One region of the Arthrobacter sp. NPDC056886 genome, then DNA from elsewhere that is predicted to be linked to it. Evidence: riboswitches for the same ligand, from Rfam matches in the RefSeq annotation. Region 1 holds a riboswitch; each other region holds the start of a gene.
The links. Region 1 has a riboswitch for thiamine pyrophosphate ahead of thiC (phosphomethylpyrimidine synthase ThiC). Riboswitches for the same ligand answer to the same signal wherever they lie in the genome.
Positions count from the first base shown of each region.

Region 1 (3,264 bases):
CAGCAGGCGGCGTCGAGAGCGGCTGCGGCGGGAAGGCCTGCGGCGTGCAGGGCCTGGATCTCGTCCACGATCCGGCCGTGGCTGATCACGCTGCCGGCGTCGGTGCCGGCATAGATGGCCACCCCCGCCTCGCGGGCTTCGAGGACCCGCTCCGCCCGCCGCTCCCACAGCGAGCGCATGTGGGCGGCGTAGCGGGGGAACTTGGCCTCCGCCCGGGCGGCGATGTCCGGGAACGTGGCGATGTTGATCAGGGTGGGCACAATTGGGACGCCCTGTTCGAGGAAGCGCGGCAGGTGCCGGGGCAGCAGCCCGGTGGCGTGCTCGATGCAGTCGATCCCGGCGTCGAGCATGTCATCCAGGGTGTCTTCGGCGAAGCAGTGGGCGGTGACGCGGGCCCCTTCGTCGTGGGCGGCCTGAACGGCGTCCTTGACCGTCCGGGCGGGAAAGCTGGCGGCGAGGTCGCCAGCGTCGCGGTCGATCCAGTCCCCCACGAGCTTGACCCAGCCATCGCCTGCGCGGGCCTGCTTGCGCACCGCCTCGACGAGATCCTCGGGTTCCACCTCCACGGCCAGGCCCGGCAGGTAGCGCCGGGTCCTGGCGAGGTGCCGGCCGGAGCGGATGATCCGGGGAAGGTCCGCGCGCTGCTGGAGCCAACGGGTGTCGTGGACCGCGCCGGCGTCGCGGACCAGCAGCGTCCCGGCGTCGCGGTCCGCCAGAGCCTGGGATTCCGCGGTGGCCTCGGAAACGTCCCCGCCCGGGCCCAAGCCGATATGGCAGTGGGCGTCCACGAGCCCGGATATCACCCAGCCGTCCAGCACAAGGTCCGGGGCGGCGGCCGGACGGCGGAAGGTCAGCAGGCCATCCACCGACCAGAGCCCGCGGCGTTCCTGGTCCGCCGCCGTGAGGATGGGGCCGCTGAACTCGATGATGCCGGTCATGGCCTAAAGCCTAGTCCCACGTAGGTCCGCCGGCCGCGTCATACTCGACAGCCGTCAACAGGTGCGTGGTAGCTTCGTCTACGACCACACGGGTGCCCTTGCAGGGGCTGAGATCGGGCTGACGCAGCCTGCGACCGTTGAACCTGTCCGGGTAATGCCGGCGAAGGAAGTGAGTATTTTTCGTGAATACCCAATTGACGCAGCACAGCCCTGTCCACATCCAGTCAGCCCACAACGAATCAGCAGCCGCCACGCGGTCGCTGAAGTCCCACTCGCTGGCCTTCACCACAGACCCGGACCATGGCATCCGAGTCCCGGTGACCGAGATTGCGCTGGAACCCTCACCGGGCGGCGCCCAGAACGCTCCGTTCCGGGTCTACCGCACGGCCGGCCCGGGCAGCGAGCCGGTCCGCGGGCTCGAACCGTTCCGGGCGCCCTGGATCGAGGCCAGGGCGGACACCGAAACCTACGCCGGCCGGGAACGGGAGCTGCTCGACGACGGCAAGTCGGCGGTGCGCCGGGGTGCGGCGTCGGCCGAGTGGCGGGGCGGACGCCCGGTGCCCCGCCGCGCGGTCGAGGGCAAGACCGTCACGCAGATGCGCTACGCCCGGGACGGTGTCATCACCCAGGAGATGCGGTTCGTCGCACTGCGCGAGAACTGCGACGTGGAGCTGGTGCGCAGCGAGGTGGCCGCGGGCCGGGCGATCATTCCCAACAACGTCAACCACCCCGAATCCGAGCCGATGATCATCGGCAAGGCGTTCCTGGTGAAGATCAACGCCAATATCGGCAACTCCGCCGTGACCAGCTCCATCGCCGAGGAGGTCGACAAACTCCAGTGGGCCACACAATGGGGCGCGGACACCGTCATGGACCTCTCCACCGGGGACGACATCCACACGACGCGCGAGTGGATCATCCGCAACTCCCCCGTCCCCATCGGCACGGTCCCCATCTACCAGGCGCTGGAGAAGGTCAACGGCGAGGCGAACGCCCTGACCTGGGAGATCTTCCGGGACACCGTGATCGAACAGTGCGAGCAGGGCGTGGACTACATGACCATCCACGCCGGGGTGCTGCTGCGCTATGTACCGCTGACGGCCAACCGGGTCACCGGCATCGTGTCCCGCGGCGGTGCCATCATGGCCGGCTGGTGCCTGGCGCACCACCAGGAGAACTTCCTGTACACCCACTTCGACGAGCTGTGCGAGATTTTCGCGAAGTACGACGTCGCGTTCTCCCTGGGTGACGGGCTGCGGCCCGGCGCGACGGCGGACGCCAACGACGCGGCGCAGTTCGCCGAGCTGGACACCCTGGCCGAGCTCACGCAGCGGGCCTGGGAGTTCGATGTGCAGGTCATGGTGGAGGGTCCCGGGCACGTGCCGTTCCACCTGGTCCGGGAAAACGTGGAGCGCCAGCAGGAACTCTGCAAGGGCGCCCCGTTCTACACGCTCGGGCCGCTGGTCACCGATATCGCACCGGGGTATGACCACATCACCTCGGCGATCGGCGCCACGGAGATTGCCCGTTACGGCACCGCCATGCTCTGCTACGTCACGCCCAAGGAACACCTCGGCCTGCCGAACAAGGACGACGTGAAGACGGGCGTGATCACCTACAAGATCGCGGCCCACGCCGCCGACCTCGCCAAGGGCCACCCGGGCGCCCACGAACGCGACGATGCCCTGTCCAAGGCGCGGTTTGAGTTCCGCTGGCGGGACCAGTTCGCGCTGTCCCTGGACCCGGTGACGGCCGAGGCCTTCCACGATGAGACGCTGCCCGCGGAGCCTGCCAAGACGGCCCACTTCTGTTCGATGTGCGGGCCCAAGTTCTGTTCCATGCGGATCAGCCAGGACATCCGGGACGAATACGGTTCAGCTGATTCGCAGGCGGCCCTGGCGCAGATGGCGGCCGGAATGCGGGCGAAGAGCAATGAGTTCCTTGCCTCGGGCGGCAAGGTCTACCTGCCGGAGCCCGCGGTGGGAGGCCCCGCAGCCTTCTAGGGCAGCTTCTAGGACGCCCGGGCGTGCTGGTGGCGGCTGACCTCGGCGATGTACGAGCGGATGGCCCGGTCCCCCTCGGTTGAATCCTGGGGCCGGTGCCCTCCCGGCGCCGTGCGGTGCAGGGCACCGGTCTCGCGCAGGTAGCCGGCGATTTCCTCATACAGCGGTTCCCAGCCCCCGGTCAGGACCAGCGTCGGCACGCCCGGCACGATCTGCAGCGGGGCCTCCCACGGCGGCGCCTGCAGGCGGAGCCGGCGCGCAGCCCGGAGGGCCTCCGGCGTCGTGGCCCCGGGGGCGTCCGCCGCAAACGCGCGGCGGATGAA
Region 1 covers NZ_JBHUBT010000002.1:380,590-383,853, forward strand. Annotated here, with positions in the region: gene ACFRJ8_RS04945 (amidohydrolase family protein) at 1-938, opposite strand, end outside; TPP riboswitch at 1,017-1,124, shown strand; gene thiC (phosphomethylpyrimidine synthase ThiC) at 1,121-2,941, shown strand; gene ACFRJ8_RS04955 (alpha/beta fold hydrolase) at 2,950-3,264, opposite strand, start outside.

Region 2 (3,264 bases), 100 kb from region 1:
GACGACTGCCGGAATGCCAGTGCCATGGCCTCCCGTTCGCTCTCGGATGCCCGTCGTGCCGCAGTGTCTGTATACGCGATGGCCTGCCGGGTCGCGGCGGCGAAGTCCTCATCGGCGTACGTCCGCAGCCAGTCGGCGTACGGGTGTGCCACGGGGGCGCCGCCGGCAAGGAACTCCCGGTGCAGGGTGGAACCGACCTCGGCGTAGAGCCAGAAGCACGGCAGGGCTGCCGCCACGAGGACCCCGTAGCTGCCGGACACCGAGGCGGCCAGCAGGTGGTCCACGTAGGACTTCGTCACCGGGCCCAGGGTGGGCGCCGTGGGTCGGGTGCTAAGCCAGGACCGGTGCAGCTCTGACTCGACCTCCAGGCATGTCTGCGCCGAACGGGCCCAGAACAGCTGCTCGGCCTCGGTGGGGGCGATCGCCGCGGTACGGGCCAGGACCCGGGAGTAGCCGTTGAGGTAGATGGCGTCCTGGGCGAGGTAGTAGGCGAACTCGCGCTCGGGCAAAGTCCCGTCGGCCAGTCCACGGACGAAGTCCAGGGCGTAGATGGCGTCAAGATCGTCCGCGGCCCCTGCGCGCAGGGCTGCGGCGAACTCGCCTTCGGCCGGACCGTGGGCGGCGGGGCCGTGCTGGCTGGCCTGGCCGGGCAGGCCGTCTGTGGGGCGCTGCATGTGGTGGAAGTGATGGACCGGGCCGTTGCCGGAGCCGACGTCCAGGACCGCGGCCTCACGGAGCGCACCCAGCAGCCACGGCTTCACCTCCCGCAACGCCGCTTCCCAGTCCCCCAGCCGGGCCTGCACGGTGGCCATGGCCGAGGACAGGGAGCAGCCGGTGCCGTGGCTGTTGCGCGTGGCGATCCGCTCCCCCGGCACCACCACCGTTTCGGTGCCGAGCAGGCCACCGGTGTTGACCAGCGCATCCGGGCAGCCGGCGCCGGCATCGTTCCCGGCATCGCCGTCGACAGATCCGCCGTCGTCGGGCCCGTCCCCTGATTGTCCGCCCTGGAGGTGACCGCCCTTGACCAGCACGGTGGTGCCGGTCAGGGCGGCCAGCCGCTTGCCCTGGGCCAGGGCCTCAGCCCAGTCGGCCGCGGCGGGCTCCCTGAGCAGGATGCCAAGTTCGGCGAGGTTCGGCGTGATGAGGTCCGCCAGCGGCAGGAGTGCCTGCAGGGCGGCCTCGGCCGATTCCTGCAGCAGCCGGTCACCGCTGGTGGCCACCATCACCGGGTCCAGGACCACGACGGCGGGGCGCACCTTTTCCAGCCAGCTGCGGACGGCGTCGATCACCGCCGCGTCGCCGAGCATGCCGATCTTGACGGCGTCGATGCCGATGTCGTCGCTGATGGCGTCCAGCTGGGCGGTGAGGAACGCGGCCGGGGGCACGTGGACGCCGCGCACGCCCTGGGTATTCTGCGCTGTCAGGGCCGTGATGGCGGCCATGCCGTAGCCGCCGTTCGCCGCGATGCTCTTCAGGTCGGCCTGGATCCCGGCCCCGCCGGACGGGTCGGACCCGGCGATGGCCAGCACCCGGGGAATGCGCAGCGGCGTGGCCGGCGACGGGTGGGAGGGCTTGGAGAGCAGAAAGTCGCTGGGCAGAAACTCGGACGGGTTCGGTCTCGCGGACAAGTCAGACATCCCTTCGCCGGTGCTAACCGGACAGGTTCAACGGGTCTGGATCTCAGCCGGCCCGATGCGCGGCACCCCGTGTCAGTGTTCCAGCCTAGCCGTTGCCACCGGGCTGGTCCGTTAACGCAGCAGCGGGCCCGGCCAGTCGAAGTGACCGGTCGGGGAAGCGATCAGTCGCGGAGGACTACAGCTCCGACGCCGGTACGCCGACGCCGAGGATGATCGGCTCGTTGCCGGCCGGGACGGAGGCCGGCCTGGCCGCGGCGGGCGCCTTGGCCTCGTGAACCGATCCGGCCGCTGCCGGCCGTGTCGCCTCGCGGTGCTCCACGGAGGTCTCGTTCGCAGCGCCCTGGGCGCGGCTGGCGCTCCGGTTGCGGCGCCCGCGGCGGCCACGAGTGGTGGTGTCCGCTGCCCCCGAGGCGGGAGCCTCCGCAGCCCGCACGGCTGCGGGTGCCTCGGGTGCTTCGGTGGCCGGGGCCTGCAGCTCGTCCTGCTTGCCAGCCTCGGCGTCGCCCAGGTTGGCAAAAGCCTCGGTCAGCAGGTCCAGGGTCAGGGCCGGTTCCGGCGTGCCCTCGGCGTGCTCGACGAAGGGCAGGGCCACCTGCTCACCGCCAAACGTCAGCACGGTCGCGGGACGTCCGGCTGCCTCTTCCGCGGCAGCGAGCTGTGTGACGGCGTCGACGGCGGCCTGGCGGGCCCCGGCGTCGCTGGCAGCGGCGGCCTCCCCGTCGTGCAGGTGCGCGGCGTGCGCAGCGGCGGCGATGTTCGCCAGCGCGGCACGGGTGGCTTCAGCCTTGGCGTGGCGTTCGGCCTCGGTGGGCTCGGCGTGGACGGCGGCGGGGGCGGCCGGCGCCGTCTCCGGGCCCTGGCCTCCCCTGCCGCGGCGACGGCTCTTGCGCTCCGTACGGGCAGCCGGCTGGGCCTCGGTGCGCGGCACGTAGTGCTCCGCGGCCACCGTGTTGGCGCGGCGGTGTTCCACCGGCTCGTCGTGCGTGACGATGCCGCGGCCCGCGCAGGTCTCGCACTGTTCGCCAAAGACTTCCAGCAGCCCGGTGCCCATCCGCTTGCGGGTCATCTGCACGAGGCCCAGCGAGGTCACCTCGGCCACCTGGTGCTTGGTCCGGTCCCGGCCCAGGCACTCCACCATGCGGCGCAGCACGAGGTCGCGGTTGGATTCGAGCACCATGTCGATGAAGTCGATCACGATGATGCCGCCAATGTCGCGCAGGCGCAGCTGCCGGACCACTTCCTCGGCCGCTTCCAGGTTGTTCTTGGTGACGGTTTCCTCGAGGTTGCCGCCGGAGCCGGTGAACTTGCCGGTGTTGACGTCCACCACGGTCATGGCTTCGGTGCGGTCGATCACGAGGGAGCCGCCGGAGGGCAGGAAGACCTTCCGGTCCAGGGCCTTGTGGATCTGCTCGTCGATGCGCCAGGCAGCGAAGATGTCCGTGTCCTTGGTCCACTTCTCAAGCCGGCCCACGAGGTCCGGTGCCACGTAGGTGACGTAGGCCTCGATGGTGTCCCAGGCTTCCTCGCCGGAGACGATCAGCTTGGAGAAGTCCTCGTTGAAGACGTCGCGGACCACCTTGATGGTGAGGTCAGGTTCGCCGTAGAGCAGCTCGGGGGCGAGGATCTT
Region 2 covers NZ_JBHUBT010000002.1:276,244-279,507, forward strand. Annotated here, with positions in the region: gene ACFRJ8_RS04440 (bifunctional hydroxymethylpyrimidine kinase/phosphomethylpyrimidine kinase) at 1-1,637, opposite strand, end outside; TPP riboswitch at 1,620-1,717, opposite strand; gene ACFRJ8_RS04445 (Rne/Rng family ribonuclease) at 1,813-3,264, opposite strand, start outside.
Region 2: it holds a riboswitch for thiamine pyrophosphate, as region 1 does, so the genes downstream of both, ACFRJ8_RS04440 (bifunctional hydroxymethylpyrimidine kinase/phosphomethylpyrimidine kinase) here and thiC (phosphomethylpyrimidine synthase ThiC) in region 1, are expected to answer to the same signal.

Region 3 (3,264 bases), on a different contig from region 1:
AGCGGCCCACGGCGTCGCGGACCTCCAGGACGCCGGCGGGGTCGAGGTTGGCGGTCGGCTCGTCGAGCAGCAGCAGCCCCGGCCGCATCGCGAGGATCCCGGCGAGCGCCAGCCGCTGCTTTTGTCCGCCGGAGAGGGCCGAGGTCGGGTGGTCCAGCGGCAGCCGGCCCAGCCCGACGTCGTCGAGCGCCTCGCGCACGCGCGGCCAGATCTCCGCCGCCGGGACGGCGAGGTTCTCCGCCCCGAAGGCGACGTCGTCGCCGAGCCGGGAAAGCACCACCTGGGTTTCCGGGTCCTGCTGCACAAGCCCGGCGCGGCCGCGCTGCGCCCGTGGCGGGGCGCCGTCGATTAGCAGGCTTCCGGTCTCGTCAGCGTCCTCGGCGTCGCCGGCTGTCCCGGAGGCGCCTGCCGCGCCGTCGCCCAACACGCCGGCCAGGGCGTGAAGCAGCGTGGATTTGCCGGCGCCGGAGGGACCCAGCAGAAGCACGCGCTCCCCCGGCCGAATGTCCAGGTCAAGGCCGCTGACTGCGGGCCGGGGCCGTCCGGCATGCCGCCAGCCCCAGCCGCGTGCCGTGACGGCGGCCGGCCGGACGCCTGGTGAAGATCTCATAGGTTCTCTGCAGGATTCAGGGTGAGAGGTTCAGGATGTGAGATCAGGAGAACACGGGCTCCGTGGCGGCCTTGCGGGAGGCAAAGGAAGCCAGCACTCCGGTCTTGGCCAGGCCGCGGGTGGCGAGCCAGGCCAGCCCGCCGGCAATAATTGCGCCCGAGATTGTGGTGAAGACGATGTAGGCGAGCTTGTCACCGGCCGCGTAAGCGATGTTCCAGCCCCACGGCAGGAAGGAATCGTTCAGGCCGCAGAAGAGGCCAGCGCCGGCTCCGGCCAGCAGCGAGACCGGAAGGTTGAACTTCTTGTAGAGGAAGGCCGCGAAGACCAGTTCCGCGCCGAGGCCCTGCAGGATGCCGGAGATCAGCACCGTGGTGCCGTACTGCGAACCCATGATGAGCTCGCCCGTGGCCGCGACGGTTTCGCAAAAGAGCGCTGCGCCCGGCTTGCGGATGATGAGCATGCCCAGCACCGCCGGGATCATCCAGCCGCCGGCGTAGAGTCCGCTCAGCGGCGGGTAGAGCGCGTTCACGGGGGCCGAAATCAGGTTCGCGCCCTGGGACCAGGCCCAGAAGATGACGCCGCCGGCAACGGCGATCAACGCGGCCACCACTATGTCCACCACACGCCAGCTGTAGTTGCGCCGGGCGGATGAACGGCTGGCGGAACCATGCTGCGCTGAAATATCTGTCATGTCGTCCTCCTGAGGAACAGGAGGGGAGGGTGCTCCGGCCGGCCGGCTTCCGCCGCCCTCCGCGCACCCTGAGAACTCGACTCCCTTGCGCCGGTACTAACCGGATCAGGTTCGAGGGTCTGCGGCTGTCCGCACTCTCAGCGCCCACCAACGGTTTCCCCGGATTTTTCCGGCGATGCCCGGCGGCGGCGCTCCCCTGTCGTAAATTATTTCGCCCTTGTGGGCTGGCTCAGTTTACACCCGGGCGGCCGGGTTTTCAGTGCTGTGCCGTCACAATCGGGGACCTGGCAGAGCCAGCCGCCGCGGCCGGGAAAAGCCGCTTGGTAGAGTCGACGTGTCGGACACCCGGACCCGCCAGCGGGCGGCCGCGTCACCTACGGGAAAGCTGGATTATTTTGACGCAGACACCAGCCACACATGGTCCCTCCGGGGACTACGACCCAGACTCGGGCGAGCCGCAGCCGCCGGGGTCACTGGCGGCGCTCATCGGCCGCGTGCTGGCCGAGATGGAGGCGCTCCAGTTCGCGTCGTTCAGCAAGGACGACGCCCTGGACCTGGGCCTCCTCCTGGTCGAGCTGGGCAGGCAACGCACGCTGCCCATCGCCGTCGACATCACCAAAGGCGAGCAGGTGCTCTTCCACGCCGCGCTGGACGGCGCCACGCCGGACAACGAGCGCTGGATCAACGCCAAGAAGCGCACCGCCCTGCGGTACGAGGTCCCGTCCCTGCTGGTGGGCCTCCGGGCCCGGGCTGCCGGCGGAAGGATCGAAGACAACGCCTGGTGGGATCAGACGGAGTTCGCCGCCCACGGCGGGGCGTTCCCGATTTACGTGCGCGGCACGGGCGCCGTCGCCGTCGTCACCGTGTCCGGCCTGCCCCAGAAGGCGGACCACGACCTCGTGGTCGAGGCCCTGCGGATGGTCCTGACACCGGAACGCTAGGCTAGGGGAAATCCGTTCCCGTCCCAAGGAGACCGAAGAATGAACATCGTCATCAAGCTGCTCGGCACCGGCATCAGCCTCGTGGCCGGCTTTGCCGGCACCAAGCTGGTGGACGCCATCTGGGAGAAGTCCACGGGCAACAAGCCGCCCACGGGCCACGACGACGATGTCCCCACCACGCTGCGCTCGGCCCTGACGTTCGCCCTGATCTCCGCATCGGTCAGCGCCATCATCCAGGTGCTCGCCAACCGCGGTACCCAGCGCGCGATCACCCGCTTCGCCAAGACCCAGGACATCGTCTGACCAGATTCGGCTAGCCGCGGCTCCGGTCGCGGTATGGCCGACAGCGCCGGCCGCCGTCAGCCCCGCACGGGCTCAACGGCCGGCGTCGTCGTCCGCCCCGTGGTTGGCCGCCTGCTGGGCGGCCTTTTGGGCCGCCTTCTGGACTACGGCCTCAAGCTCGTCGGAGCTCAGCAGCTCCGGGTGCAGGTGCTTGGTCCGGTAGCCGGCCCGGCCCACCATGTGGGCGGACACCGGGACGGTGAGCAGCTGGAAGAGCCAGGCCACCACCAGGACGGGCCACACCCACCAGGTGCGCATCTGCAGGCCCAGGGCCGCCAGCAGCAGGAACAGGCCCAGGACCTGCGGCTTGGTGGCGGCGTGCATCCTGCTCATGAGGTCCGGGAACCGCAACAGCCCGATCGCGGCGCCGAGGGACATGAGCGCGCCGACCACCATGAACACGGCGGAGACGGCATCGATCACTGTTTCAGGATTCACGGATGCCCTCCCTCCGCTCAGCCACGAACCGGGCCACGGTGACCGAGCCAACGAAGCCGATGAGGGAAATCGCAACGAGCAGCATCAGGTTGTTGAGGTGCCGGTTGACGGCCATGTCGATGCACAGGGCCGCCCCGAAAATGGCCAGCAGCACGTCGGCGGCGAGCACCCGGTCCAGCAGCGAGGGGCCCCGCCCGATCCGGATGATCGCCCCCGCCGCGGCCAGGGAAAGTACGACGGCG
Region 3 covers NZ_JBHUBT010000004.1:311,565-314,828, forward strand. Annotated here, with positions in the region: gene ACFRJ8_RS09575 (ABC transporter ATP-binding protein) at 1-610, opposite strand, end outside; gene ACFRJ8_RS09580 (ECF transporter S component) at 654-1,301, opposite strand; TPP riboswitch at 1,366-1,509, opposite strand; gene ACFRJ8_RS09585 (heme-degrading domain-containing protein) at 1,697-2,242, shown strand; gene ACFRJ8_RS09590 (DUF4235 domain-containing protein) at 2,282-2,545, shown strand; gene mnhG (monovalent cation/H(+) antiporter subunit G) at 2,618-3,022, opposite strand; gene ACFRJ8_RS09600 (monovalent cation/H+ antiporter complex subunit F) at 3,012-3,264, opposite strand, start outside.
Region 3: it holds a riboswitch for thiamine pyrophosphate, as region 1 does, so the genes downstream of both, ACFRJ8_RS09580 (ECF transporter S component) here and thiC (phosphomethylpyrimidine synthase ThiC) in region 1, are expected to answer to the same signal.